DNA from 2 places in the Faecalicatena contorta genome. Region 2 is predicted to be linked to the other one. Evidence: a T-box and tRNA genes for the amino acid it is inferred to sense, from the RefSeq annotation. Region 2 holds a T-box; the other holds one or more tRNA genes.

Region 1 (15,993 bases), 1.0 Mb from region 2:
GAACGGGGGCGCGAGATGTACAGCGCTGTCTTATATAAAGAGGATGTGCTTGAGATAAAGCGCCTGGTAAAAAACGAAGATCCTAAGCTGGCGAAAAAACTGGAGGAGTGCAACAAGCAGCTGCTTATGCTGAAAAGAGAGTGTGAGAACTATCAGATTCTGGAAAGTGTTTCCCACATCGCGGTTAAGCTGATGAATGTAATGTCCGGTCTGGAGGAGTATCTGGAGGAAGAACACAGCGAGGAAAAAAGAGAGCAGATTTTGGATTTTTATTTTCAAGTCAGAGACTTTTTGAATATTCATGATATTTTAGATGAAAACTATGTCATCTATTCGGAGCTTGAACGTGGCGGCCGTTTCCGCGTAAAGCTGCTCTGTGTCAATCCTTCTGTAAATCTGCAGACTTACTTGGAGCAGGGAAACAGTACCATATTTTTTTCCGCAACATTGCTGCCCATCCATTATTATAAAAAGCTGCTCAGCGTGGAGAGTGATGATTATGCAATCTATGCGGAATCCGCTTTCCCAAGGGAGAACCGTCTTCTTCTTCTTGGCAACGATGTGAGCACAAAGTATACCATGCGGGGAGCAGACATGTACGAGAAGTTTGCCAGGTATATTCTTAATATAGTGGAGGGTAGAAAGGGCAATTATATGGTTTTCTTTCCGTCCTACCGGTTTATGGAAGATGTACAGGAATGTTTTCAGAATATGCTGCAGGGGCGCCACGACATAGAATGTATTGTGCAGTCGCAGTTTATGGGAGAAGAAGCCAGAGAAATCTTTCTGGAGACATTCGAGGAGGCGCGGGAGTGCAGCCTTGTGGGATTCTGCGTGATGGGCGGTATCTTTTCGGAAGGCATTGACCTCACCCAGGACAGGCTGATTGGGGCAGTGATTATCGGAACAGGACTCCCGCAGGTATGCAATGACAGAGAGATACTGAAACAGTATTTTGACAGCAGAAACATGAAGGGGTTTGATTATGCCTATCTTTACCCGGGGATGAACAAAGTATTGCAGTCTGCCGGCAGAGTCATCAGAACGGAGGAGGACCGTGGCGTTATTATACTGCTGGATGAGCGGTTTGTGCAGAGACAGTACCGGGAGATATTTCCGCGTGAGTGGGAGGGGTACCAGATCTGCAGGATAGATAACCTTGGCCTAAAGATAAAGGAATTCTGGGGCGGAGAACCTTCGGACAGCCTGGTATAATAGTGACCGGAGGAACTGTTATGGACGCAGGCCGGCTCGGTGGCTATATATCATAAAAAAGCAGGAAACACTGGGTTTCCTGCTTTTTTACGTATATACATTTTCAAAAGGTCAGACGATTTACATCTACACATAGAGGTTTTACTTAAAGTCAATCGATAGTGATGTATTTAGGTTTTTCTTCGATTGCCTTTGGAGCCTCTTTGGGGACGCACAGGCATAAGACGCCGTCTTTAAATGATGCTTTAATGTCGTCCTGTTTTAATTGGTCACCAACATAGAATCTGCGGTTACATGAACCGGTATAGCGTTCTTTGCGGATGCAGTTGCCTTTTTCGTCTTTTTCTTCCTGGCTTTCTTCGTGAGTGGCGGTTATTGTGAGATATCCGTCTTTCAAGTCAGCTTTGATGTCCTCTTTATTGTAGCCCGGAAGCTCCATTTCTACGAGGTAGTTATTGTCTTTCTCGTGAATGTCTGTCTTCATGATCTGGGATGAAGCGTTGTCAAAAGGTCTTTCAAAAAATGGGTCTTTAAAGAAATCATTAAAAAAACTTCTGTTTGATAATAACATAGTTCATACCTCCTAAAAATCAATTTGTTATCTTTGTTCTACATGTAATATAGCATATGATTATTAGCACTGTCAATAGGTGAGTGCTAATTTTATAATTTCTTAATAATTTCCATCCCCACCTACTACAAAAAACAGATATAAGTCCGCAAGCTCTAGCCTTGCGGACGGATAGCGGCTGCGTATGAATCCGTTTAAGGATACAATATGCTTAGGATAAAGTAATGAAAAATATATGATCCCCCAAACGAATCAATACGCTGCCCCCGCTACGGAGCCTCCACCTTTGCCAAGCCACTCTTCCGATTGGATGCATCCAGCGAAATGAAGGAAGTCTGACGGAGATCCCTTCATTAAGCGCCCCTCCCAAAATTAATCAACGCACCTCACTCCGTCCCTTATTGTAATGATGCGGCCACTGCGTTCAGCCGCTTCCGCGGAATGCGTGACCATGATTATAGTCTGACCGGTATGTTTATTAATGGAATGTAGTAATTCCATGATTTCAGCACCTGTTTTGCTGTCTAAATTCCCGGTAGGCTCGTCTGCAAACAGCATCTCGGGATTTCCAATAAGAGCCCGCGCAATTGCGACACGCTGCTGCTGCCCCCCGGATAACTCTCTGGGTGTGTGCTTTTTCCTTTCTGCCAGCCCGACAGTTTCAAGGATGTCATCCAGCCTGCTTCTGTAATCCTTTAGCTTTTTCCCGTCTAACAGCAGAGGAAGCATGACGTTTTCCTCTACATTTAAGTTGGGGATGAGATTATAAAACTGGAATACAAATCCAATTTTACGGCGTCGTATGATACTCATTTTATGGTCGTCAAATTTTGAGATGTCTGTCCCGTTCATATATACGGACCCGCTGCTGGGAACATCCAAACCGCCCAGGATGTAGAGTAATGTGCTTTTTCCGGATCCGGAAGGACCCATAATAGAGACGAAATCCCCTTTTCTGACTTTTAGCGATATATTTTTTAGAATCCGTGTCGGTGTGCCGCCTATATTATTAAAGTCTTTGATAATATTTCTGCCTTCAATGGCTGTATCGTTGATCATTGCTTTCATCTGTCAGACCTCCAGTTATTCAAATTTGATTTCTTCTACTAATTTCATATTCCGGGTTTTTATAATCGGAACGACGGAACTGACCAAAGTTACGGCTATTCCCATTGCCCCGGCTGATAGAAAGGTTACAATGTCCAGTTCCGGCTGCATGGAAATCTTGGGGCCTGCTACTAGAAATATTGTTTTTATTTCCAGATAGGAGACCAGCACGGCGACAAAGGCCCCAATCATTCCGGCGGTGCAGCTCTCAATTACCATTATTTTTGTGTTTTGTTTGTTGCTTAATCCGACGGACTTATACATGGCAATGGTCCGGCGCCTTTGTATATAGTTGATCAGCAGATTATTAATATTACCGACTGCTGCCAGCAGCAGTATGAAGTAAGTCATACTCTGCATGGGCCTCAGAAACGCGCCGACGGTGGTATGAGCGTCAGTATTGAATTCCTCGACGGTTCTGCTCCAGTTCTGTGTTTTGCCGAACAGACTGCGGATCTGAACCATGACCGCTTCCGGATCCGCTGCGGTATAAGCCAGAAAATGGAAGGTGGATGCGTGAAAATCGGAAATGGCAAAGCGGGAAGGGATAATGGCCTCCACATCGGTTGCTCTTGATTTAAAACTCCCGGCGACGATATAGGAATAGTCCCCGTCGCTGTCTGATAAGGTCAGATGATCTCCAACGGTGTAACCAGTACGGGTTATGCAGTCCTCACTTAATAAGATGGAGCGCTGCGTCTTAAAATCTTCCGAGGCCTGGTCTTCCATTTTGTGCTTGGTGTAGTTCAGATTGAACATGGAATTATACCAGTCTAAATGGTCGGTGGCCTCCAAACGTGTAAATGTGATGTCCCCGCTGCTTATTTGATTATTGAAAACATAAAGAGGCAGCACCTTATCGATTCCGTCCATTTCTTGCACTGTTTCTACAAAAACTTCATCCATTTCCCCGTCGGCAAATCCCTCCAGTTCGGCGCCATTAAAGACATCGGTGATGTAAGTATTTACAAACCCTCCCACTACCGTAATGGCAATCAAGGCTGATATGCTGATAAACAGCAGGGTGATGTTCTGCGTAAAATTCTTATTATTCTTCATATTTCTTGCGGCAAGCATACCCTCGTTTTTGAAGAGGACCGCGTATATTCTTTCCAGGATTCCTGAAAGCAGGTTCGTGACAAGCGGTATGACCAGAATTGCCGCTGCGATCAGCCCAAGCAGTGATAAACATCCGGCTATATACAGCAATGTTCCGGAAAACAGATAGGGGAGTACGGCTGAAATGACAAACAGAACAGCACCGGTCCCCATAATAAAACGGCTGGAGGCTTTTTGTTCCTCCACAACCCCTAAGACGACTGCTTTTACAGGAAGCCGCCCGGCCCTTCGGACAGGAAACCATGCGCTGAGCAGCGTGACAATCACTGCTGCCGCAAAGGAAAGTAAGACTCCAGCCCAGGAAATCACGGGGGAGATTTCTATGCCCTGTGATAATGTGCCGCTCATTCCCCGCAGGATCATTCTTAAAACCAGGATTCCGAGTGGTATGCCTGCAAGGCCTCCCACACAGCCATAGAAAAGACTTTCTAGGAGTAAAATTCCGGTGACCATCTTTTGCGTTGCCCCAATACTGCGAAAGGTGCCGATGACGGGCAGGCGATCCAGAGTGATGACTTTATAACTGCTGTAAATAATGAAGACACTCATGGTCAGGGAGAAAAAGCTGATCAGGAAAAAGGGCATTGTCTTTTGTCGGGCACCGTCCGCTATAGCTGCCTCGTCAACGATCTGTGTAACGATAAATATACTGTCTGATAATTCGCCCAAGAGCGAAGCCGCCAGTGATTCTGCCGAAATACCGTCTGCAGGCTCGATCAGGATTTCGCTGTAACCCGGGCTGCCAGTGATTTCCGCCAAGGTATCCAAGGGAAGAAGGGCGGTTGCACCTCTGGTCTGACGCAGAAAAACGGTATCATACTTTGCAATTGCCGCAACCTCAAATCCGACAGAAGCGCCGTTTATCTGCAGCATTATCCGATCCCCCTTTTTGATGCCATACTTTTGCGTAAACCGATCCGGTAAGATCACCTGATAGCCGGAGAAATTTTCGATTTCACCGCCGCCGCTCAGCTGGGGTTTATTTATCTGATTCAATAAAGAAAGGTCGGACGCGATCAGGTCAATGGATTCATAATAGCCGTTTTCATGATATAAAGCGTCTTCCTTCAGGAGTCCGGCTTTCGCCTTGATACCCGGCAGATCCGGTATGTCCTCTAACTGCAGGCCAGTTGTTTCAGACCTGGAAGTAACGGAGACGGACGCCGTACCTGACATACCGCGAGCCATTTTTCTCTGTGCGTTTTCGTAGGATTCCCCGATCGAAAAGGAAACGAATAAGAGGACTGTCGAGAGAATAATTGACAAGAGCATGACAGCCGTTCTTACCTTTCTTTCCTTCACATTCGTTAGAATGTATTTAAAAATAATTTTCACATTTACACCTGCTTTCTTTAGACTACTGTTTTACCAATAACAAAGTGGTCATCCCACCTCAGCTCCCCACCCCCCTCGCTCATGAGGGTGATATGATATAGGAAATTCCAGAGTAATTTCCTATATTAGAAAAAGGCTGACAGCTATTATAAATCTATAATAGACTATCAACCTTAATCTGATTTTCACACAACCTTAAATAACCTTAATTTATTTCACACCATTGTGGGAAATTCTATTTTAAAAGATGTTCCGGCATGGATTTCACTGTCTGCACAGATCCTGCCGCCCTGGGTCTCTACTATACTTTTGGCGATGGCAAGCCCCAGCCCCGTCCCCTCCGTTTTCTGTCCGGAGCTGGCGCCTCTGTAGTAGCGCTGAAACAGCATGGACAGTTCGGAAGGATTCATGCCAGGCCCATTGTCGCTTACAACGATTGTGAGTATCCTGTCCGGTGTCGTGATCTCCAAATCAACTTCAGTATCCCTGTTTCCGTGGGTAAAGGAATTTAGGATGAGGTTCTGGAAAGCCCTTGCCATCAGCTTCTCATCAAACAAAAAATAGATAGGTTCTTGATCTGATTCAAAATGTATAACACGGTTTTCGTATGCGGGATTATTCAATATATCAATGACCAGCTCTTTCATAAAACGCACGAAATCCTGTCTTCTGCTCTGAACCGGCAGCATTCCGCTTTCTAATTGATAAGTCAGCTTCAGATCCTCGATGAGCCGTTCGATGGAAGAGACATTTTTTAAAATGACTCCAGAGTACTTATGAAGCTGCGGGCCTGTAACAGAGCCGTTTTCAAATAGAATCTCCGCATAACCTTTAATCGGGGAGAGCGGTGTTTTTAAATCGTGTGTGATATTGGCAATCCATTCTTCACGCATCGATTCCGTCTGTTCTTTTAAGCTGTCGGTGTCCCGGATATCCTGGTCAAGCTGATTCAGGCTTTCATATACGTCTCCAAACGAGCCTTTGACTATGAGAGGGGTATAATCACGTTTTGATATAGAACGAACGCATTCAGAAATGTGGTTCATTTTATTTGTGATCCAGAATCCATATATAAGGCTTCCGGCAAGGAGGATCATGATAAGCACTCCTGTGCCCAATGCAAAGATTGTTTTACCGGTAGTGAACCTGTCGCCGTTCAGAAACATGGTGACTTTTGTTATATTTACAGGAAAATACACGATGTAAGAAAACTCTTTGTCCTTATCATTCAGATTTCCGATAAACGCAGTGGTACCGAAAAACTCCCCTGTCCGGTAAAGCTGCAGTAGCTCCGCATCAGAATAGGAAGTCTTTGCATCCGCAGGTCTATGATAACTGGCGATTTCCCCGCCCCTGCCGTCTAAAAGCTGGATACCCGCCTGATTTGCACGGAGCAGTTCGATTCCGATCTGTTTTATCTGCGGTTTGCCATCTATAAAAGTAATCTGTCTGCCAAAATCCTCTGTGAATGCCTTGGGATAATCGCTTCGTTGTACAGAACCATCGGGAAACTTTACGGTGATAACCGAGAAAAAAAACAGGGCAGAGAAAATAAGGGCGCCGAGAAGCGCCAGAAAAAAGATAAGGTATATATGAAAAGCAGTGCGGTAACCAGATTTTCTCATTTAATCCACCCTTTTCTTCAGCTTATAACCCAGCCCTTTTATTGTTACAAGCTGCCTGGGGCTGGATGGAATATCCTCTATTTTCTCTCTGATATGGCGGATATGCACCATGATTGTATTATCACAGATACTGCTGTATTCCCCCCACACATGCTCGTAGAGGCGTTCTTTGCTTAAGATTTTATCTGCATTTTCTATCAGATAGGCAAGGAGCAGAAATTCACGGCCCGTAAGGCTTAACTCTTTTCCGGATTTTAGAATGCGGCAGCTTTCCTTGTCCAGGAGAAGGCGGCCCGCAGCAACTGTTTCCGTCTCAGGGGTATGGATGGAGGACTGATATTGCTGGCGGCGGAGCTGTGCCTTGATCCGGAATACGACTTCCCTGGGGCTGAATGGCTTGGTGATATAGTCATCTCCGCCGCTGGACAGTCCCAGGATCTTGTTGACATCATCGTTTTTGGAAGAAAGAAATAGAATTGAACAAAAAGAGAAACCGCGTATTTTCTTACATACCTCGATTCCATCCAGGTCCGGAAGCATAATATCCAGAACGATTACATCCGGTTCGAAGGATTTGCAGAACTCCACGGCGTCTTCCCCGGTATATGCCTTTTCAATATTTTGAAAGCCATCCTGACGCAGCACTTCCTCGTTCAGGTCGACAATATCCTTTTCATCATCTACTAATAATATTTTATGATTCATCGGCTTTTCCTTCTTAAAAATAATTTAAAAATTCTTCCGCGGCCCTGGTGAGCGGCATCTGTTCGTTATAAGCGATGACTAATTCTCTTTCGGGCAGTTCCTCTTTGGTCTCCACAACAAATATGTCTTTCTGCCCGCCCGTCATGCAGTAGTCGGGGATAAAGGCAATGCCTAGTCCGATGCGGGCGAGGTCGATGAGCAGGTCGTTGCTTGTCAGCTCGATCTCCGGAACCAGATCCAGCTGGTGCTGTTGGAATAACCGATGGAGAAATTCACTCGTTGTGCTGTGCCTGTCCAGCATAAGGATCGGATACTGGGAAAGCTGTTTATAGGTTAGCTTCTTCCCTTTCAGTTCATGAAATGACTCGTTCGCGATAAATACATCCCGGAATGTTTTGATTTTCTTAATCGAGGAGACGTTGCTCAGATAATTGTTGGGGTAGTTGACAACAATTAGGTCAACCTGGCCGGATTCCAGCATTTCCACACATTTGATGGAGGTCTGGTTGTTTACTTTGATGTGTGCGCTGGGGAATGCTTTGTGAAATTTTTCAAGATATGGAACCAGGAAATAGCGGCAGATCGTGTCGCTGGCCCCTATGCGGATCTGCCCTCCCGTGGAAGCGGCATCCAGCAGCTGTGCTTCTCCCCGCTGAATCAGATGCATGGCCGGTTCGATATGACGAAGCAGAATCTCTCCTTCCGGGGTTAAAAGAACCCGTTTAGTACTGCGGATAAACAGAGTCTGGTCCAGCTTGCGTTCCAGGGTTTTGATGGACTGGCTGACCGCTGACTGTGAGATAAAAAGCTGTTTTGACGCCTCCGAAAAACTGAGGGTGGATGCAACATGAAAAAATACTTTGTACAGTTCATAATTGATATCCATTATTAGACCTCCTAATAAGTATTGCTTGTATTATAAGCCAAATTGAGATGAATTACAATCGGTATTATGATAAAATAAATACGTTGGATAGTATAAAATCTGTACTTATTGAATGATAGGAGATGGCAGGATGAAAAAAGTACATTGGGTATTGGGCGTTATACTGTCGCTGGCTGTGATTTTGATCCTTCTGATCACGAGCTTTCAAGCGGCGATGTATGCGGATTTTGGTTTTTATGAAAAAGAGTATGAGAAATACGACGTGCTCCCTGATCTGGACATGAAGATGGAGGATGTGATGTATGTGACCCATGAGATGATGGATTATCTGAAGGGGGATCGGGAGAATCTGGAGGTGATCACTACAGTGGATGGGAAGGAACAGGATTTCTTTAATGAACAGGACAAGCTGCATATGGCGGATGTGCAGGGACTTTTCATTGGAGGACTGCGCCTCAGGACTTGGGCTGCTGCAGTATTGCTGATCTGCCTCGTAGTTTTGATTGCGGCAAAGGCAAGCTGGAAATATCTGATTCCCAGAGCTTTTCAGATCGCATTGGGGCTAACGGCGGCGGGAACGGCTCTTTTGGCGTATTTGTTTTCGAGGGATTTTTCGGCTGCCTTCACAAAATTTCATGAGATTTTCTTTACAAATGACCTGTGGCTGTTTGATCCGGCGGAGGATTATATGATCAGAATGCTCCCGGAAGGACTGTTTTCTGATATGGTTATTAGAATTGGGGTTCTCTTTATAGCGGGGCTTGCAGTACTGCTGATCATCAGCATAATATGGAGAAAAAAGTCAAAGATTAACTGTACTAATTAATAAGTTTAATTATATTAATTGTACTAATGAGAAAAAATGTGATAGGATAGAAAAGAGCGCAGTGAACTGCGGCAGAATAAAATGCAAAGGAGATCGTTTATGAGTAATGTAAGACGTGTTTATGTGGAGAAAAAACCGGAATTTGCTGTTTCAGCTAAGGAACTGCGGCATGAGATTAAACACTATCTGGGAATTCAGACGGTGACAGATGTACGCGTCCTGATCCGCTATGATGTGGAGAATCTTTCCGATACCACTTTTGAAAAAGCATGCAGTGGGATATTTGCAGAGCCTCCTGTTGATACACTTTATAAGGAAAGTTTTCCGCTGAAAGAGGAGAGCCATGTGTTTTCAGTAGAATATCTCCCGGGACAGTTTGACCAGAGGGCAGATTCAGCAGAACAGTGCGTGCAGTTTATTAAGGAAGATGAAAAGCCGATCATCCGCACTGCGACTACTTATGTAATAGAAGGAACAGTAACAGAAGAAGAGTTTGGTGCGATTAAGAACCACTGCATCAACCCAGTGGATTCCAGGGAAACCGGAATGGAAAAACCGGAGACTCTGGTCACGGTATTTGAGGAACCGGAGGATGTAAAAGTATTTGACGGCTTCCAGAATATGCCCCAGGAGGAGTTGAAGAAGCTTTATGATTCTCTGGGACTGGCAATGACGTTTAAAGATTTCCTGCATATCCAGAAGTACTACAGCGGGGAAGAGCACAGAGACCCGACGATGACGGAGATCCGCGTGCTTGACACCTACTGGTCAGATCACTGCCGCCATACAACATTCTCCACGGAATTAAAGGAGATTACATTTGGCGAGGGGGATTATAAAGAACCCATCGTAAATACTTACAAACAATATCTGAAAGACCACAGCGAGATCTTTGCCGGCAGAGAGGACAAGTTTGTCTGCCTGATGGATCTGGCACTTATGGCGATGAGAAAGCTGAAAAAAGAAGGGAATCTCCAGGATCAGGAGGAGTCTGAGGAGATCAATGCCTGCAGTATTGTAGTGCCGATCAAGGTAGACGGCGTGGAAGAGGAGTGGCTGATTAATTTTAAAAATGAGACACACAACCATCCAACTGAGATTGAGCCTTTTGGTGGGGCTGCAACCTGTCTGGGCGGCGCGATCCGCGATCCTCTGTCAGGCAGGACCTATGTATACCAGGCCATGCGTGTGACCGGAGCCGCGGATCCTACCGTGTCTGTAAAGGATACCTTAAAAGGAAAGCTTCCGCAGAAGAAATTGGTACGGGGAGCCGCTGCGGGCTACAGTTCCTACGGAAACCAGATCGGACTTGCAACCGGAGCGGTCAAGGAGATCTATCACCCGGACTATGTGGCAAAACGTATGGAGATCGGCGCAGTACTCGGCGCTGCTCCCAGACGTGCAGTCATCAGAGAGACTTCCGATCCGGGAGATATCATCATTCTCCTTGGCGGACGAACAGGGCGTGACGGATGCGGCGGAGCGACTGGTTCTTCCAAGGTCCACACGGAAGAGTCTATCGAGACCTGCGGCGCAGAGGTGCAGAAGGGAAATCCGCCGACAGAGCGTAAGATCCAGCGTTTATTCAGAAGAGAAGAAGTCAGCGCCCTGATTAAAAAATGCAATGATTTTGGTGCAGGAGGTGTCTCAGTTGCCATCGGAGAGCTTGCGGACGGGCTCCGTGTAGATCTGGACAAGGTACCGAAGAAATATGCCGGTCTTGACGGGACAGAGATCGCGATCTCAGAGTCTCAGGAGAGAATGGCTGTTGTTGTCGATCCGAAAGATGTAAAACAGTTTCTGGATTATGCAAAGGAAGAGAATCTGGAGGCTGTTGAAGTGGCAGTAGTTACAGAGTCCCCGAGACTGGTGCTTTTATGGCGCGGAAAAGAGATCGTTAATATTTCCCGTGCATTCCTGGATACGAACGGTGCCCATCAGGAGACATCCGTTGAGGTGGAGATTCCAAATAAAGAAGATACAATTTTTGTAAAGGAAGCCGTGCAGGATGTAAAAGGAAAATGGCTGGCCATGCTGAGCGATCTGAATGTATGCTCCCAGAAGGGGCTTGTGGAGATGTTCGACGGATCAATCGGCGCCGGCTCCGTATTCATGCCGCATGGCGGAAAGTACCAGATGACAGAGACGCAGGCTATGGTTGCTAAGGTGCCGGTGCAAAATGGCAGCACGGACAGCGTTTCTATGATGAGCTATGGCTTTGACCCGTATCTTTCCAGCTGGAGTCCGTATCACGGTGCAGTATATGCTGTCGTAGAATCTGTGGCTAAGATCGTGGCGGCCGGCGGTGATTACAGGAAGATCCGCTTTACGTTCCAGGAATATTTCCGCAGAATGACAGAAGATCCGAAGAGATGGAGCCAGCCTTTTGCGGCTCTGCTTGGGGCTTATGACGCACAGCTGGGATTCGGCCTGCCCTCAATTGGCGGTAAGGACAGTATGTCGGGAACATTCCAGGATATTGATGTGCCCCCGACTCTGGTTTCTTTTGCTGTCGATATGGCAACGGAGAAGGATATCATTACCCCGGAACTGAAAAAGGCGGGAAATAAGCTGGTATGGATGAGAATCGAGAAGGATGGATATGATCTCCCTGTTTACGGCCAGCTGATGGATCAGTACGGAAAGTTTGAGAGCGATATACACAATGGCAAAATTGTATCCGCATATGCTCTGGACCGGCACGGTGTGATGGCTGCAGTCAGTAAAATGGCGTTCGGAAACGGGCTTGGGTTGAAGATAGAACACAGCTTGGATGCCGGAGAACTGTTTGCGCCAGCATTTGGAGATCTGGTTGCGGAAGTGCCTGCTGATCAGGTGGGAGAACTGGCAATCAGCTATACTGTCATCGGTGAAGTGACAGACGACGGCATATTCAGCTATGGAAACACGGAGATCACTCTGTGCGAGGCGAAGACAGCCTGGACAGAGACTCTGGAGAAAGTATTTGCCACAAGATCTTCTGCAGACAGCAAAGAAGTATTGGAAGACAATTTATATGATACAAAGGATATCCATATCTGCAGCCATAAGATCGGGCAGCCGACCGTATTCATCCCGGTATTCCCGGGAACGAACTGTGAATACGACAGCAAGAGAGCCTTTGAGCGCGCAGGGGCAAAGGTGATAACGAAGGTATTTAAGAATCTGGATGCGGAAGATATCCGTCATTCAGTTGCAGAGTTCGAAAACGCCATTTCACAGGCGCAGATGATCATGTTCCCGGGCGGTTTCAGTGCGGGGGATGAACCGGACGGTTCTGCCAAATTCTTCGCGACAGCCTTCCAGAATGCAAAGATCAAAGAGGCGGTAGAAAAACTGCTCAATGAGAGAGACGGACTTGCCCTTGGTGTGTGCAACGGCTTCCAGGCCCTGATCAAACTGGGGCTTGTGCCTTACGGCACCATTACAGGCCAGAAGGAGGATTCTCCGACACTGACCTATAACACCATTGGACGCCATATCTCAAAGATGGTATACACAAAAGTGGTGACAAATAAATCTCCATGGCTTCAGGAGGCGTCTCTTGGCGGCGTGTATACGAATCCGGCATCCCACGGGGAAGGGCGTTTTGTTGCCAGTGAAGAATGGCTGGATAAACTGTTTGCCAACGGTCAGGTTGCGACACAGTATTGTGACATTGACGGCGTGATCAGCATGGATGAAGAGTGGAATGTCAACGGCTCTTACCGCGCAATTGAAGGAATCACAAGCCCGGACGGCCGTGTGCTTGGCAAGATGGCGCATTCGGAGAGAAGAGACAACTCGGTTGCCATAAATATTTATGGGGAACAGGACATGAAAATCTTTGAATCTGGTGTGAAATATTTCAAATAGATCTAAATTATTACAATAAAAAGTGGCCGTATCCGCTGTACGAAATATTTAAAAATGGGATACGGCCCGTGTTTATAAGGGGTTCCATGATCAGCGCCGGATGAAGTTTCTGATTTGTTAAAAAAATTTGAAAAAACAGGAAAAAAGGTGTTGACATTTGATGAAAAATAATAGTATAATAGCAAAGCGGGTTGCGGGTGAGACAAACACTTAAACGCAGACCGGGAGAATATGGGATCTTAGCTCAGCTGGGAGAGCATCTGCCTTACAAGCAGAGGGTCATAGGTTCGAGCCCTATAGGTCCCATAACTTTCTAAAATTTTATATGGCGGAATAGCTCAGTTGGCTAGAGCACACGGTTCATACCCGTGGTGTCGCTGGTTCAAATCCAGTTTCCGCTACTGAGAAGCTTCGGAAATTTCCGAAGCTTTTTTGTGTCTGATTATGGCAATACTTATCTAAGTATGTTAGAATCAGAGAATGAGAAATTAAACGGAGGACAAACAAATGAATGAAAAATCCTGGCTCGTTTTGAGAATTGTAGCCGGCCTGTATGTGATCTATCTGGGGTACCAGATCGTAAGCGGGATGCTTACTGAAAGACCCGAAAACATGGTGTTTATGATGACCGCGGGTATCTTGTTTATTGTGATAGGAGCGGTGATCGTGATTGTATCCGCAAAAAGCGTAATCGCAATGAGAAACAAAATGCAGAACGAAGAAGAGGCATCTTCAGAGGAAGACAATTCTGAAGATGCAATAGAAGCAGATTCTGAGGAGGAGACTTCTTCAGAAAAGGAAGATACCGAGGAGGAGTCTGCGGCGGAAATGCCTTCCGGGAAGGAAGACACAGATTCCATGGAGACAGATTCTTCAGATGATAGAAAAGTGAATCCAAATGATGACAGTGAGAAGAATAACAGGACGAAAACTGCAGAAGCTATGGAGGACGATGCAGCCCAGGACACAGTTACATCTGCAGATACACTGATAGATCTAAACGGGGATACCACGGAAGAGTCAATGGAAGAGACTGACGACGAAGAAAGATAGAATATGAATAAGGAGTGACAGAACATGCGTGTAGGTATGGGATATGATGTACACAGGCTGGTCGAAGGCAGAAAGCTGATTCTCGGAGGAGTAGAGATACCATATGAGAAGGGACTTCAGGGACATTCGGATGCAGATGTGGTTGTACATGCCATTATGGATGCGCTTCTCGGAGCAGCGGCACTGGGGGATATCGGAAAGCATTTTCCGGATACAGACCCGCAGTACAAAGGCATTTCCAGCATCAGGCTGCTGGAGCATGTAGCAGCACTTCTGGATGACAAGCAATTTGTGATAGAGAACATTGATGCGACCATTGTTGCGCAGCAGCCCAAGATGCGCCCATATATAGATGAGATGATAAAGAATGTGGCGGATGCACTGAATCTTATGCCTGACCAGGTCAATATCAAGGCAACAACGGAAGAGGGGCTTGGATTTACAGGGCGCGGAGAGGGGATTTCCTCTCAGGCGGTGTGCGCTCTGGAAAAGATTATGAACTACAGCAGCTACGATGTAACCCCGAATCCAAATGGATGCGAGGGCTGCAAGGGCTGTCCCAGGCAGTAAGAAAAGAGGGGAATATAGAATGCAGCTTCGAAAGCTTGACAGCAGTGAACACAGCGGGACAAGAGCGCTGTGGGAGAAGGTATTTCCGGAAGACAGCAAAGCATTTCTGGACTACTATTATTTTATAAAGACCAGGAACAATCAGATCTATGTAATTGAGGAGGATGGAGCTGTCCGTTCCATGCTCCAGCTTAATCCTTACATGCTGAGGATCGGCGGGACACAGCAGTTATGCAATTATATCATTGCCGTGGCAACGGAGGAGGCATACAGAAAGAGGGGCTATATGGGCCGTTTGCTCAAAGCTTCTATGATGGACATGTATAAACTGAAGCAGCCATTTACTTTCCTCATGCCGGCAGCGGAGGCCATATACAGGCCTTATGATTTCCGGTTTGTCTACGCGCAGATCCAGGAAGAATCCTGCGGAGAACCAGGTTCCATGTCAGTCAGCATGTCGGACGCCGGCTTATCGGATGCCGGTGCAATGGCCGTATTTTTCAATGCCCATTTTGCCGCTCAATATCAGGTCTGCGCCGTGCGCGACGACCAGTATTACCAGACGATGTTATTCGAGCAGCAGAGTGAAAACGGGGGTATAAAACTATTAAAACAAGACGGCGCTATAGCTGGAATGTTCGCGTATGCCAGGGAGGAGAACACGCTCGAGATCCGAGAGGCCCTTTACCTACCCGGATTCGAAGCTGAATTCCAGAAAGCCGTATACCAGATGCGGGCAGAACATGGCGTTCCTGCAAAGATATACGCAGGCAGAGAAAATGCCCGGAGCAGGAAAGTACCACTCATCATGGTACGTATTCTTCACCTGGAGACACTTCTGGCTTCTATGAGGGCAAAAGCAGGCAGGGAGATAAACTGCTCCTTTGCAGTACTTGATTCCATCATCACAAAAAACAGCAGAGTCTGGAGGCTGAAGAGCAGCGGGGAGAATCCGGATATACAGGTCTCAGAAACAGAGGACTCGGAAGGAGTGCTTACAATAGACTCCCTGACAGCTTTGCTGTTCGGTTACCAGACAATAGATGAAATCAGCCGTGAAGAAGGCGTAATCCTTACACCGAGGCTGAAACAGGAACTGGGGAAACTAGAGCCATTACGCCCCCTC
Region 2 (15,993 bases):
ATCAATGATCTTTCTGATGAGTTTGCGGCAGGAATCGTTTTTATTCATCAGCATGTTCATGTCAAAAACAATACACTCATAGGTGCAATTCTGGGGAGTTCCAGCGTGCAGGGCGCCTGCCGGGACGATGATGGAAGAACCCGCGTGGACTGTGAATTCCTCTTCATCGATGGACAACAGGAAAGTGCCTTTTATTATACGCATAATTTCAAATTCCACATGCCAGTGGAGCGACATGATATATTGGGGATGCGCGGGGGTAATATGGTGGTATTCTACGGGAAAGTCGACAGTACCCCTCTGCCAGCTTTCACGGTAATTGATATACTGCATGATACTCCTTTATGTGAATATTGTTATATTTTTTACCATTATAGCACAAGTATCTTGTCATGGACAATGTTAAAATGTAGCTAATGACAGGTTCATGGTGACAGTTCAGACTTGTCGAAACTGTTACGGTTAATGATCTTTGAAAGGAGGAATGTGTGTGAGCAGTGAAAAGAAGCAGGTTCTTGCGTTTGACTTCGGGGCGTCCAGCGGACGTGCAATCCTTGGGACCCTGGAGGACGGGAAGATACATATGGAAGAAGTATACCGTTTTTCCAATGATCCCGTTATCATAGGCAAGACAATGTACTGGGACACATTGAGACAATTTTTCGAGATAAAACAGGGTATTATCAAAGCAAAACAAAAAGGCGGCTTTGACAGTATCGGAATTGATACGTGGGGGGTTGATTTTGGCCTTCTGGACGAGCATGGGGTACTGCTTGAGAGTGCTGTGCATTACAGAGATGACAGGACACTTGGCATGCAGGAGGAAGTGTTTAAGGCAATTCCAAAAGACGAACTTTATGATATGACAGGTAATCAGTTTGAAAACTTTAATACTGTATTCCAGCTCTATTCCTTAGTGGAAAAGAGGCCCTGGATTCTGGAAAGGGCAGACAAGCTGTTACTGACTCCGGATCTTTTTAACTACTTCCTGACCGGGGAGACAAAAGCGGAGTATACGATGGCTACAACTACACAGCTCATGGATGCAAGGAACAAGGCGTGGTCGGATAAGATTATGGATGCACTCCGTATTCCGAAGGATATTTTCCCGGAGATTGTGCCAAGCGGGACGGTCGTAGGGACTCTGAGCGGTGACATCTGCGAAGAGCTTGGAATCCAGCCGGCAAAGGTAATCGCGGTTGCCAGCCATGATACACAGAGCGCCGTGGTAGCTGTACCGACACAGGAAGAGGACTTCATGTTTATCAGCTGTGGAACCTGGAGCCTGTTTGGAACCGAACTGAAAGCTCCGGTTATCGGAGAAAAATCCCGTGCATGCAATGTAAGTAATGAGGGTGGTTACGGCGATACCACCACACTGCTGAAGAATATTATCGGACTGTGGCTTGCTCAGGAGAGCAGAAGACAGTGGATCCGCGAAGGCCAGGAATACTCCTTCGGGGAGCTGGAACAGATGGCCAGGGAAGCAGAGCCGTTCCAGAGCTTCATTGATCCCGATGCGCCGGAATTTGTTCCGGCCGGCAACATCCCGGAACGTATCCGTGAGTTCTGCCGTAAGACGGGACAGAAGGTGCCGGAGACAATCGGTGAGATCATGTGCTGCATTAACCAGAGCCTTGCGCTGAAATACAGATATGCTCTGGAGCAGATTGAATCATGTACAGGAAAGCACTATCCGACCATCCATATGATCGGCGGTGGGATCCAGAGCAAACTGCTCTGCCAGATGACTGCCGGGGCGAACGGCCGCAAGGTGATTGCGGGACCGGTAGAGGCTACGGCGCTTGGTAACATTGCCGTACAGTTTATGTCCCTTGGCGAGATCAAAGACGTGAATGAGGCAAGACAGATTATTGCAGATTCAGAAGAAACATATGAGTACATTCCGCAGGATGAAGAAAAGTGGAATGCGGCATATGAGAAATTTAAAACTTTAATTCAACAAGATTAAGAAGGATTTTCCCGCCTGTATAGGTGGAGCGATAAATCAATAAAAGCAAGATTAATGGCAGTGTCGGGCAGAGAGGACTCGGTATCCCACACTGACATGAGGTCAAGCTGTGCATCTGTACAAGATGTAGTCGTACTCTGTGAAATTACCGAGCATGGATTGAAACAAGAATAAGGAGGAAACAAATCATGGCAAAATCAAGACTTATCGGAGACTACCCAGTAATTGGTATCAGACCTACGATCGATGGAAGAAGAGGGGTTCTGAAGGTACGTGAATCTCTGGAAGAACAGACAATGAATATGGCGAAATCAGCAGCTAAACTGTTCACAGAGAATCTGAAGTATTCAAACGGCGAGCCGGTTAAGGTTGTAATCGCTGACACCACAATCGGACGTGTGGCAGAGGCTGCTGCATGTGCAGATAAATTCAAAAAAGAAGGCGTTGACATTACACTGACGGTAACACCTTGCTGGTGCTACGGTGCAGAGACAATGGATATGGATCCACAGACAATCAAGGCTGTATGGGGATTTAACGGAACAGAGAGACCAGGAGCTGTTTATCTTGCATCTGTACTGGCTACACATGCGCAGAAAGGTCTTCCGGCATTCGGAATCTATGGACATGATGTTCAGGAAGCTGATGATACTGAGATTCCATGCGATGTAAAAGAAAAATTACTGAGATTCGGACGCGCTTCCGTTGCTGCAGCAACCATGAGAGGCAAATCTTATCTTCAGATCGGTTCTATCTGTATGGGAATCGGCGGATCAATCATTGATCCGGCATTTATCGAGGAATACCTTGGCATGCGTGTTGAATCTGTGGATGAGGTGGAAATCATCCGCCGCATGACAGAGGGTATCTATGATGAAGCTGAATTCCAGAAAGCTCTTGCATGGACAAAGGAGAAATGCAAAGAAGGTTTTGATAAGAACCGTGAAGACCTCCAGAGAAACAGCGAGGAAAAGGAAGCTGATTGGGAATTCGTTGTAAAAATGATGTGCATCATCAAAGACCTGATGAACGGCAACGAAAATCTGCCGGAAGGAAGAGAAGAAGAGATGGTTGGACACAACGCTCTGGCAGCTGGATTCCAGGGACAGAGACAGTGGACAGACTTCTATCCGAACTGTGACTTCCCGGAAGCTATGCTGAATTCCTCCTTCGACTGGAACGGAGCAAGAGAACCATACATCCTTGCAACAGAAAACGACGTACTGAACGGACTTGGAATGCTGTTCAGCAAATTGCTTACAAACTCAGCACAGATTTTTGCAGATGTACGTACCTATTGGAGCCCTGAGGCTGTTAAGAGAGCTACGGACGGATATGAACTGGAAGGACATGCAAAAGAAGCAGGCGGATTTATCCATCTGATTAACTCAGGTGCAGCATGCCTGGATGCGAACGGACAGTCTAAAGACGCTGATGGAAACGGATGTATGAAGCCATGGTATGATGTAACAGAGGAAGACCAGGAAGCAATGCTCAATGCAACGACCTGGAACTATGCTGACTTCGGATACTTCAGAGGCGGCGGATTCTCATCCAGATTCGTAACAGAAGCAGAGATGCCTGTAACCATGATCCGTCTGAACCTTGTGAAGAATTTAGGGCCAATGCTTCAGATCGCTGAGGGATGGACAGTAAAACTTCCGGATGAAGTAACAGACGTGCTGTGGAAGAGAACAGACTATACATGGCCATGTACATGGTTTGCACCAAGAGTAACAGGAGAAGGCGCATTCACATCCGCATACGATGTAATGAACAACTGGGGAGCTAACCACGGCGCAATCAGCTATGGACACATTGGTGCTGACCTGATCACACTCTGCTCAATCCTGAGAATTCCGGTAGCAATGCACAACGTTCCTGAAGAGAAGATCTTCAGACCTGCATCATGGAATGCATTCGGACAGGACAAAGAGGGCCAGGATTTCAGAGCATGCCAGGCTTATGGACCAATGTACAAGTCCATTCGATAATTGCCGCCAAGTGATTATAACCAAATATATTTTGCGGAAATACCGCGATAGTTCAGAATTGTCTGTACTATTGTGAAACACCGAAAACCAATACCTAACTAACCAAACAAAGAGTGCCTGTGCCAACCAGGTGCTCTTTGTATTGGCATTTATGGGCGCATATGCCTGCGTATTTCATGATATAAGTTTCAGTGCTGACAGTACCTGCTGTCTGCACCGAATCATACGAAATGTAATACCAGGAGGCACCGGCCCGACTAAGACTCAGGAGGACATGAACAATGTTAAAAGGAATTCCACAGATTTTATCACCAGAATTATTAAAAGTATTATGTGAAATGGGACACAGCGACAGACTGGTTATCTCTGACGGTAACTTTCCGGCAGAATCCATGGGAAAGGACGCAATCGTGATCCGCTGTGACGGACACGGGGTTCCGGAGATCCTGGATGCTATCCTTCAGGTATTCCCTCTGGATACATATGTAGAAAAGCCGGTAAACCTGATGCAGGTTATGGATGGTGACGATGTAGAGACACCGATCTGGGATACATATAAAGAAATCATTGCAAAACATGATGAAAGAGGCGGGGACGCAGTGGGGAATATTGAGCGTTTCGCATTTTATGATGAGGCAAAGACAGCTTATGCAATCATCGCTACAAGTGAGAAGGCGCTTTATGCGAATATTATGCTTCAAAAAGGGGTCGTTGTGGAGTAAAGCTGTTGGACCTGGTATGGGGACGCCGCAGGAACCGGACATAGAGGCCGCCGGAAACGGGTTACGGCTGTAAGCCGGAGTAAAGCAAAAAAGAAGGAAAGCAGGGGCAGCCTGCCCACATCACGTGAGGTCTTGATGACTTCACGCGCTGGGGGCAGGAAAAATTGTAATTTGGTTATTACAATTTTTACCCCTGCTTTCCTTCTTTTTTCCTTAACTCCGGCTAACAGCCGTGCTGACCCTTCCGGCGGCCTCTATGTCCGGTTCCTGCGGCTGGCGCTATAGGGCGGGAGACGCAATACTCTGGGAAGACTTTGGAGAGAGGCGGATGGGATTGGGGGCGGGGATAGGAAATGAAATTGCCAATACACTGAATTGCTTAAATACATAATTGCTAAAATCCAGCTTGAATTGCCCTAAGTAGGATGCTACAATTATTCTATGGGTATAGCTGCTTCCTTTTGAGGAAGCGAGGACTGCATAATTTTATGAGTATAAATTGCTCCGTTTCAGGGGGGCATGGATTGAGAGGAACGACAATGACGATTACAGAAATCGCGAAGATGGCAGGGGTCTCGGTATCTGCTGTTTCGAGATATTTGAATGATGGATATATCAGCGAGGAGAAGAGGCGGAAGATTAAGGCTGTCATTGATAAAACCGGCTACAGACCGTCCAAGCAGGCGCAGATTCTCAGGACAAAGAGGTCAAAGGTGATTGGGGTGATACTGCCTAAGATCAGTTCGGAATCTATAGCAAGGGTGGCTGACGGTATCAGTTCTGTTCTTTCGGAAAAAGGTTATCAGATGCTGCTGGCCAGTACAGAGAATAATCCCAAAAAGGAAATTGAATATCTCAATCTGTTGAAGAATAACCCGGTCGACGGAATCTTGTTTTCGGCTTCTGTTTATGACCGGGCGCATCAGGAAGCATTGAAGAAACTGGGGATCCCAATTGTTATTATCAGTCAGAGGTTTGACGATTGCGCCTGTGTCTATCATGACGATTACGGCGCTGCCAGAGCGATGACAGAGCTGCTTTTGGAGAGCGGGAAAAAGAAGGTTGCACATATAGCTGTGTCACAGAAGGATGAGGCCGCGGGGAAGAGCCGGACCGAAGGTTATAAAGACGCAATGAAAGAGTATGGACTGGAAGTACCGGAAAAGATGATAATAACGGCAGGCTTCAACATGGAGGCGGGTTATGAAAGTATGAAAAGACTGGTGAACAGATGCCCGGAACTGGATGCTGTATTTTGTGCCACAGATACACTGGCAGTAGGAGCTGTAACATGTCTCAAGGATATGGGCAGAAAGATACCTGAGGAAACAGCTGTGGCGGGGATCGGGCATAATCGCTTGTCCAGGGTGGTGACACCCAGAATAACAACAGCTCATCTGTTCTATAGAACCAGCGGAATAGAGGCCGCAAATATGCTGCTTGAGCTGATCGAGAATGAAGCGAACATATACAGGCAGACAAAGCTCGGGTATGAGGTGGTTAAGGCAGAGAGTGTATAAGAGTGAGAGAAGAATTCTGGAGTAAGGAGCTGGAGTGGAAAGTGTTTATGGCTGTGCTGGTTGTCCATTCCTAAGTGCAGTTAAATAATAAATGACCGGATTGTATGGTAAAAGAAGGATTCGCTGTGTTGTCCGACGGCAACGCAGCACATCCTTTCATGACATTTGATATTGTGAATCAAAAGTCATCCATAAACTCCGGTCATTTTTGTGTCAATGCGCAATTTTTTAAGAACGGGCGCTCATTATGTGTTTTTACATAATTGTGGTATTTTCAGGGAATAATGTTTATCTTGAAAGCAGATAAGACACCTACCCTATAAGTGTAAATAAGTAACAAGTTCGTCTTAATGGGAGACAAATCTGTTACTGTTCAGACCGTGCCGTGCACAGTAACACAAATCTTTTTCCGGGATAAAGCTGGCAGCGGATGACAGAGGCTCGCAGAGGTATAATGTCAGGAGGAACATGACGCACCTCGCCGCAAGTACGCCAAGGCGTACTAGTATAAGAAAATCTAAATACCTTACTGTTTCGCCGGCCTGATTTTCCGATAGCACAGACGCAAAAGCCTCAGTGTATCCCCGCTACGCCTGCGTTTTTCGTCTGCACTTTCGGAAAATCATTCTCACCGAACCAGCAAGGCATTTAAATTGTCTTATACTAGAATTGTGAAATATAGACAAAAAATGGCATGCATTTTTGTTCTATCTACCTATTTACAGATCTTGAAAAGGTGATAAAATATATATTAAATATGAAAACGATATCATATTAAAAATCACATAAAATATGAGGATTAACGTGATATCAAACAAAAAAAGTGATAACGATATCATGAAGGAGGGCGTTATGGATTATCATGCGATAGCGGAACAGATACTGAAGTATACCGGGGAAAAAGAAAACCTGATCTCTGCTGCACACTGTGCAACCAGGCTTCGGCTTGTGATTGCGGATAATGATAAGTGTGACAGTGCGGCTGTTGAGAATGTGGATGCTGTAAAGGGGGTATTCTTCGCATCAGGGCAGATGCAGATTATCCTGGGGACAGGAACTGTTAATAAGGTCTATGATGAATTTATTAAGATTGCGGGAATCAGCGAGGCCAGCAAAGACGATGTGAAAAGAGAAGCTGCAAAGAGGCAGAATCCATTTAAACGGCTGATTAAGACGATCGGTGATATTTTTGTACCGATTATCCCGGCTATCGTGGCAAGCGGATTTCTGATGGGAATCATGGAAGCCCTGAACTTTATGGTAAATAACGGGTACGTGAATATTAATACGGATGGCTCAATTTATCAGTTTGCGGTGCTGTTTAGCAATGTTGCATATGTTTTCCTGCCTATTCTAATTGCGTTTAGCGCGGCAAAGGTGTTTGGGGCCAATCCATTTCTGGGTGCGGTGATCGGTATGATCATGATCCATCCCGATCTGCAGAATGCGTGGACGGTTGCAACAGAAGGTGTACAGAAAACGCAGGAGGTGTTCTTTGGACTATGGCGGATAGATATGGTGGGATATCAGGGGCATGTCATTCCAGTTATTATAGCTGTTTTTGTTCTCAGCATAATAGAAAAGAGACTTCATAAGATCGTTCCACCGATGTTTGATTTATTTGTAACACCTCTTGTCAGCGTCTTTGTGACGGGCTATCTGACACTGGCGGCGATCGGCCCGGTCTTTGTATTTGTTGAAAATGGGCTGCTGAATGGGATTCAGAGTCTTCTGACCCTTCCCTTTGGAATCGGAAGCTTTATCATGGGCGGGGCATACGCGACAACGGTAGTATCGGGAATACATCATATGTACACGGTGATTGATATCGGCCAGCTGGCACAGTACGGGCTAACATTCTGGCTGCCTTTGGCATCAGCCGCAAACGTGGCACAGGGCGGGGCTGCATTTGCAGTAGCATTAAAGAGTAAAAATAAGAAAATGAAATCTGTGGCACTGCCTTCGGCACTGAGCGCCTGTATGGGAATCACGGAACCGGCGATTTTTGGTGTAAACCTACGCCTCGGAAAGCCATTTATCGCGGCATCTATTGGTGGTGCGTGCGGGGCTTTGTATGCGTCCCTTGTCCATTTGGGGGCAACAGGTACAGGCGTGACAGGAATCTTTGGAATCCTTCTGCATCTGCACAGTCCGCTGCACTATGTCATAGCGATGGCAATTGCATTTGGTGTTGCATTTGTATTGACAGGAGTTCTGGGCTTCAAAGAGGAAACGGCGTCTGTAACAAGCGGTCAAGTGGAAGCTGTTATTAAAGAAGAGCAGGAAACGGAAGACGGAAATAACGGGGAATTGATATTGGTCAGCCCTTTAAAAGGCCGGGTTATCCCTCTTTCTGAGGTGCCTGATGAGACATTTGCGTCCGGCGTGCTTGGGGACGGTGTCGGTATACAGCCGGCAGAAGGTAAAGTATATGCGCCGTTTGACTGTACCGTGGCGGCAGTGTTTGACACGAAGCATGCGATCGGATTGGAAACACCGGATGGAGTGGAACTGCTTATCCATATTGGTATGGATACTGTTAAGCTGAACGGGGAACCATTTACGGTATATGTGGAGGCTGGAGAGACGGTAAAGGCCGGCGGACTCCTTGCGGCATTTGATATGGATAAGATCAAAGCTGCAGGACTTGATACGGTAACACCGGTTATCGTTACAAATCCAGGGAAGTATAAGAGCATCAAAATCACCGGCAGACAATCATAAATGACAAAGGGGGATGTATATGTTAGAAATGAATTGGAGCGACAAATGGCGGCTGGGGCTGCACCTGATGCCGCCCACGGGCTGGCTCAATGATCCTAACGGGCTGTGTCAGTTTCAGGGAGTATATCATGTGTTTTTTCAGTATTCTCCGGATAATCCGGAGGGGGGGAGCAAGTGCTGGGGGCATTATACCAGCACGGACCTTCTGGAGTGGCAGTATGCAGGGATTGCACTGTCACCGGAGGCCGAATTCGATCGTAATGGTGTCTATTCGGGTTCTGCCCTTGCTTCGGAAGGAGTAATGCATCTATTTTACACAGGTAATGTAAAGCTTGAGGGGGACTATAACTATATTACGGATGGGCGGCAGAGCAATACGGTTCTCTCCAGCAGTGAGGACGGCCTTAACTTTGACGGAAAGAAATGCCTGATGACAAATGACGACTATCCGGATCATCTGACCTGCCATATACGGGATCCGAAAGTTGTAACGGGAAAAAGCATTGGAATAGAGGATGACAACTATTATATGTTTCTGGGAGCAAGGACCAAGGATGACAGGGGAGAGGTTCTTGTGTATAAAAGCCCTGATCTGGAAAGCTGGGAGCATACGAATATACTGACAGGAGAAAAAAGATTCGGATACATGTGGGAGTGTCCTGATGCATTTATGCTGGGGGAGAAAAAGATACTGAGTGTTTCTCCCCAGGGGGTAGAAACGAGAGGAATTGACTATCAGAATGTCTATCAGTCCGGATATTTTGAACTGGATGGAAGCTTTGACGGAGAGTATCGGTTGAAGAACTTCCGGGAATGGGACAGAGGTTTTGATTTTTATGCCCCGCAGACATTTCTGGATGAACAGGGCAGGCGGCTCCTGATCGGATGGATCGGTATGCCGGATGACCAGGAACAGTGCAACCCGACAGTAAACGACGGTTGGCAGAATGCACTTACTGTTCCCAGAGAGGTGTTTCTGAAGGATGAAAAGGTGATGCAGTATCCGGCAGAGGAACTGCTGTCACTTCGGAAAGAGGAGCAGATTCTGGAGCCTGGCAAGACCTCAGACAAGATGCAGTATTATGATATAGAAATTACAATGCTTGAAGACACGGACCTGACCCTTGTAATTAGTGATGGAATTACTTTATGCTATAGCAGAAGTGACAAAATGTTTACCATTACTTTTCTTCAGGAACAGAATCTGGGGTATGGAAGAAAAAGCAGGGCCGTGTATCTGGATGAGTGCCGGTCTGTCCGGATCCTGGCGGATACAACCTGTCTGGAGGTATATTTAAATGGGGGAGAAGAAGTATTTACCACAAGATTTTATACGGAAGATGGTATGAGCAGTTTCCGGGCAGAAAAGGGAGACATGGAGATAAAATATTGGGTGATGGAACCAATGAAGGTTAAATTGTGAAGGCGGTACAGCGAGTGATGAGACGCTGGCCAGAAGACGGCTATGGTGCATGGACGTCTTCTGGCCAGTTGTTTTCTCACGGAAGCAGATAAGACTCCCGCCTTGATAAGTGTTGATAGATATATGTAACAGTTCAGGCATGCCTGAACTGTTCCGCATCCAGAACATTTAAATTCGCCTGCGGCGGTATGTCTGCAGCCACCATGTTTTCTTGCGGTCTTCGCATAAATGTGCAGATCTGTCTGAACGGTTACAGGTATATTCATATAATTGTTTTTGCATATTGCATTTTACTGTGCATATATTGTAAAGTATAAGCAACACAGTTTTGGGACAAGGGTGATGATAATGGATTGGAAAGGCTTGAATAAGAATAAGATAAAAATCTGGCTTGAAGCAGGATTGGCGCTTTTGCTTGTTATTGTGATTGGGGTAGCCGGGCACAATGGGGCATTTACTAAGAAAGAGGCAAAGGCAGGGCAGGAAAAGAGTACGAAGGAAGAAACGCTGAATAAGGCAGTGAAGGAAAATGAGGCGGCTAAGTCCGGGAAGAATGGCGGCGCCTCAGAGGCAGACGAAAAAAAGGATACGAACAAAACAGCGCAGGATCAGCCCGAGCAGAATAAGGAAGAAAGCAAGGAGACGGAGGAGGTTATTGCCGAGGGGCAGTATCCAATTATGGGAAAGAGTACGGTTACCGTGGAGCAGATGGTAGAATATTTTAAATCCAGCCAGGAAAAGTATCCGGCGGAGGAGTTGAGTAAGGGCGGCGCAGACAGCATAGAGACATTCTGCCAGATGTATTACGATGAGGCGGTCGCTGAAGGAATCAGGCCGGAGGTGCCTTTTGTGCAGACCATGAAAGAAACCGGGTGGCTGCAGTATGGAGGGGATGCGTCCATTGAACAGTTTAATTTTGCAGGGCTGGGTACTACCGGAGGCGGTGTTGCAGGAAATTCTTATCCCGATGTACGGACCGGAATACGTGCGCAGATCCAGCACCTGAAAGCTTATGCCACCGCAGATGCCCTGACTCAGGAGTGCGTAGATGAACGTTATGAATATGTGACTAAGGGATCAGCGCCTTATGTGGAATGGCTGGGGCAGCAGGAGAACCCGGAAGGGTATGGCTGGGCCACGGCAGATAACTATGGCTATTCCATTGTGGATATGATTTCTAAATTGAAACAGCTGGGAGAGTAATCTCCCCGGCAATTGACTTTTTGGAATCCGATACGTTGTTCTGAAGTTATATTACCGTGCTGCCATTCAGGGCCCTGCATACGTGATCCCCTTTGCGTATGTTAATGATCCTGAATCGGATCAATCAACAAAAAATGCCAGGAAAGCGAGGTGCGGTCAGCAACTCAGCTCTCCTGGCATTTTAGCCGGAAATTATAATTCCGTGTAACAGTTCAGGCAGGCCTGATCTGTAATGCGTCCGTTCGGTTAAACCTGGGTTATGCAACACAGACATTGACAGCCTGAAGGCCGCGATTGCCCTGAGCAATGTCAAATGTAACGTTCTGTCCGTCTTCTAAAGACTTAAAGCCGTCCATAGCCAGCCCTGAGAAATGTACGAATACGTCCTCTCCGTTTTCGTTGTTTGTGATAAATCCAAATCCTTTTTGTGCGTTAAACCATTTTACTGTACCGTTATTCATAGTAGGTACCTCCTAATTTTTTTATGCATTTTCTATAAAACTAAAAAAGCATATATACGTAATCATCAATAAAAAAATGACTACCGAATATATGCGAAATCAAGACTTTATTTAAAATACTTTTTGTATCATAACATTAAAAATCTCAAAAGTCAAGCGAAAAGTTTTATATTTTCTGTGTTTAATGAATATTAAGAATTATAGAAGTTATGCCTTATGATATGGAGTATACGGGATTCGAACCCGTGGCCTCAACAATGCGAATGTTGCGCGCTCCCAACTGCGCTAATACCCCATATGAGAATTATAGCACTTTCTGAAGAAATGGCAATACAGAATTCTTAATATTCTTTAAACAACCTTGACAAATCAACGTCCGAAAGATATGATAGTTTGTAGTTAATATAAAGTTAACATTTTATTAATATCTTATCGGCCGTAACAGACGTCCGGTAGCAATATACAAAGGTGTTGAAGAAGAGGAGTACATGATCGCTTCTGGCAGAGAGAATCATCCGTTGGCTGTAAGGTGGTTTCAGGTGAGGATCGTGGAAGGTAGCTTCTGAACCGGATATCTGAACAAGAGCACATTCAGTAGGGTATCCCGGAGTTGTCCGCGTTACAGGACTTTAGAGATGTCCTTATACTGTTTTGCCAGTGACAGACTGCAGGCAGAAGAAGCAGGTCCGCAGAACAAAAAGGACATAAAATTAAGGTGGTACCGCGTATATAACGCCCTTTACTATAAGTAAAGGGCGTTTTAAATTCAAAAAACTGTGAAAAATCCGTGAAAAAGCGGGTTGCTACTCACGGGGCCGTGCACCACGCTGCATGGCATCCGAGCCACTAAAGTGATGGGGCGGACACCTGATCAGAGAAAGCTGTACATAAGACTTTTGGCTGGTACAGAGATAAGAGTACGATATTTATGAGGGAGAACAAGGAGGAAACTATGAGCAAGGAATTGGCAAAGACTTATAATCCGAAAGAAATTGAAGACAAGACTTACGAAAAATGGTGCGAAAACAAGTATTTTCATGCTGAAATTGACAGGAGCAGAAAGCCGTTTACTACGGTGATGCCGCCTCCGAATATTACCGGAAAACTCCACATGGGACACGCACTGGATAATACGCTGCAGGATATCCTGATCCGCTATAAAAGGATGGAGGGCTACAATGCCTTGTGGATTCCGGGAACAGACCATGCGGCGATCTCTACGGAAGTCAAGGTAACGAATCAGCTGAAAGAAGAGGGAATCGACAAGAAAGAGCTGGGAAGGGAAGGCTTTCTTGAGAGAACCTGGCAGTGGAAGGAAGAGTATGCCGGAACGATCGAAAACCAGCTGAAAAAGCTGGGGATTTCCTGTGACTGGGACAGAGAGCGTTTCACCATGGATGAAGGTTGTTCCAGGGCTGTTGAGGACGTCTTTATCAAGCTGTATGAAAAGGGATATATCTATAAAGGATCCAGGATCATCAACTGGTGTCCGGTATGCAAGACTTCTCTGTCTGATGCGGAAGTAGAGCATGAGGAGCAGGACGGTTTCTTCTGGCATATCAAGTATCCCATTGCAGGAACGGACAGATTTCTGGAGATCGCGACGACACGCCCTGAGACTATGCTTGGAGATACTGCGATTGCGGTACATCCGGATGATGAGCGGTACAGCGATATTGTCGGAAAGACGGCAGTGCTTCCGCTTGTAAACCGGGAGATACCAATAGTGGCCGACTACTACGTTGACAAGGAATTTGGTACCGGTGCGGTAAAGATTACACCGGCTCATGACCCGAATGACTTTGAGGTAGGGAAGCGTCATAATCTGGAAGAAATTAATATCATGAATGATGATGCCACGATCAATGAAAAAGGCGGAAAATACGCGGGGATGGAGCGCTATGAGGCGAGAAAGGCCATCGTTGCTGATCTGGAAGCACAGGGGTATCTTGTAAAGATTGAGCCTCACTCCCATAATGTAGGAACCCATGACAGATGCAGTACAACGGTAGAACCGCTGATCAAACAGCAGTGGTTCGTTAAGATGGAAGAACTGGCAAAACCGGCGATCAATGCCTTGAAGACGGGCGAGCTGAAGTTTGTACCGGAACGTTTTGATAAGATCTACCTGCATTGGCTTGAGAACATCAAGGACTGGTGTATCTCCAGACAGATATGGTGGGGCCATAGAATTCCGGCTTATTACTGTGATCAATGCGGAGAGTTCGTTGTTGCAAAAGAAGTTCCGCAGACCTGTCCGCATTGCGGCTGCAGCCATTTTACGCAGGATGAAGATACCCTGGATACATGGTTCAGTTCAGCGCTGTGGCCGTTCTCCACACTGGGGTGGCCCGAGAAGACAGAGGATCTGGACTACTTTTATCCGACAGACGTACTGGTAACAGGATACGACATCATATTCTTCTGGGTAATACGTATGGTATTTTCCGGATTCGAGCATACAGGCCGGTCCCCCTTCCATACAGTGCTGATCCACGGTCTTGTGAGAGATTCTCAGGGGCGTAAGATGAGTAAATCACTGGGCAATGGGATTGACCCGCTGGAGATCATCGACCAGTACGGCGCGGACGCACTCCGCCTGACACTGGTAACCGGTAATGCGCCTGGGAATGACATGAGATTTTATAATGAAAGAGTGGAGGCAAGCAGAAACTTTGCCAATAAGGTATGGAACGCTTCCCGCTTTATTCTGATGAACATTGAAAATGAAACGCTGACACAGCCGAAGACTGCGGAATTGGCAGAGGAGGACAAATGGATCTTGTCCAAAGTCAACACCCTGGCAAAAGATGTGACAGAAAATATGGATAAATTCGAGCTTGGAATTGCCGTACAGAAAGTTTATGATTTTGTATGGGATGAATTCTGTGACTGGTATATCGAGATGGCAAAATTCCGCATTTACCACAAGGAGGAGAATCCGCAGGCTGCCAATTGTGCACTGTGGACGTTAAAGACCGTTCTCGGGCAGGCACTTAAGATGCTGCATCCTTTTATGCCGTTCGTGACGGAGGAGATCTATAAAGCACTTGTGCCGGAAGAGGAATCTCTGATGATGTCTGACTGGCCTGTTTATAAGGAAGAGTGGAGTTTTGATGCATCCGAGAATGTTCTGGACCATATGAAAGAGGTAATCCGGGGAATCCGCAATATCCGTGCGGAGATGAACGTGGAGAACAGCCGAAAAACAAAGGTCTTTATCGTAAGCGGGGATAAAGCACTGTGCGATGGTTTCACCGCTTTGTCCGATTCTGTAAAGCCACTGATGAATGCCGCAGAGATCCATATCAGTGCAAAAAAGCAGGGTGTTGGGGAAGATGCAGTATCCATTGTAGTACCCGGCGCATCTGTTTATCTTCCATTGGAAGATCTGGTTGATTTTGAACAGGAGATGGAGCGCCTGATGAAGGAAGAACAGAAACTGACAAAAGAGATCGCGAGAGCCAAAGGGATGCTGTCAAACGAAAAGTTTATCAGCAAAGCTCCGGAGGCAAAGGTTCAGGAAGAGCGTGAAAAGTTGGAGAAATACACGCAGATGTTAAAACAGGTACAGGAGAGAATGGAAGGCTTGAAGAAATAGTAAGAGAGGTCATAAATGAAACACATTCAAATCAGGAAACCTGATATAAAAGGCTTTTTTCATAAAATAAAAAACTTAAAAAAGGAAGATGTCAAAGCACACTGGAAAGAGAGAAGGGAGCGGCGGCAGCAGATTCTGGAACAGCGCCGCAACAGTAAGTTTGCGAAGAAGATGCAGCCGGTATACAGGTTTATGGACAGGATCTCACTGATTCTGCATTTCCTGCTGGCATGTGTGCTGAACCTGCTGATTGAGGTGATCTCCCGGCATTCTCTGTTTGAGGCATGGGACTATATGGTGGGATCGCCAAAAGTATTTTTGTTCAATGCTTTCCTGATATTTGCCACATTTTCCGTTGTCTATCTTGTCAGGC

Evidence for each region. A T-box is a leader RNA that pairs with one kind of tRNA and senses whether it is charged. The one in region 2 lies ahead of MWG26_RS16870 (valine--tRNA ligase), so its partner is inferred to be a tRNA-Val.
Region 1: it has a tRNA-Val gene. The T-box ahead of MWG26_RS16870 (valine--tRNA ligase) is inferred to sense a tRNA for this amino acid. The anticodon was not compared.

Annotation. Positions count from the first base shown of each region.
Region 1 covers NZ_BQNQ01000001.1:2,717,509-2,733,501, reverse strand. The annotation lists gene MWG26_RS12200 (ATP-dependent DNA helicase) at 1-1,215, shown strand, start outside; gene MWG26_RS12195 (Hsp20/alpha crystallin family protein) at 1,367-1,786, opposite strand; gene MWG26_RS12190 (ABC transporter ATP-binding protein) at 2,159-2,854, opposite strand; gene MWG26_RS12185 (ABC transporter permease) at 2,870-5,347, opposite strand; gene MWG26_RS12180 (HAMP domain-containing sensor histidine kinase) at 5,563-6,972, opposite strand; gene MWG26_RS12175 (response regulator transcription factor) at 6,973-7,677, opposite strand; gene MWG26_RS12170 (LysR family transcriptional regulator) at 7,691-8,563, opposite strand; gene MWG26_RS12165 (TIGR01906 family membrane protein) at 8,694-9,389, shown strand; gene MWG26_RS12160 (phosphoribosylformylglycinamidine synthase) at 9,489-13,244, shown strand; tRNA gene MWG26_RS12155 (tRNA-Val) at 13,478-13,550, shown strand; tRNA gene MWG26_RS12150 (tRNA-Met) at 13,572-13,645, shown strand; gene MWG26_RS12145 (hypothetical protein) at 13,752-14,297, shown strand; gene ispF (2-C-methyl-D-erythritol 2,4-cyclodiphosphate synthase) at 14,322-14,867, shown strand; gene MWG26_RS12135 (GNAT family N-acetyltransferase) at 14,887-15,993, shown strand, end outside.
Region 2 covers NZ_BQNQ01000001.1:3,753,329-3,769,321, reverse strand. The annotation lists gene MWG26_RS16920 (AraC family transcriptional regulator) at 1-333, opposite strand, end outside; gene MWG26_RS16915 (rhamnulokinase) at 485-1,972, shown strand; gene MWG26_RS16910 (L-fucose isomerase) at 2,161-3,966, shown strand; gene MWG26_RS16905 (RbsD/FucU family protein) at 4,248-4,688, shown strand; gene MWG26_RS16900 (LacI family DNA-binding transcriptional regulator) at 5,213-6,208, shown strand; gene MWG26_RS16895 (PTS sucrose transporter subunit IIABC) at 7,061-8,932, shown strand; gene MWG26_RS16890 (glycoside hydrolase family 32 protein) at 8,952-10,355, shown strand; gene MWG26_RS16885 (glucosaminidase domain-containing protein) at 10,704-11,558, shown strand; gene MWG26_RS16880 (cold-shock protein) at 11,816-12,019, opposite strand; tRNA gene MWG26_RS16875 (tRNA-Ala) at 12,242-12,314, opposite strand; T-box leader at 12,482-12,762, shown strand; gene MWG26_RS16870 (valine--tRNA ligase) at 12,972-15,620, shown strand; gene MWG26_RS16865 (LTA synthase family protein) at 15,636-15,993, shown strand, end outside.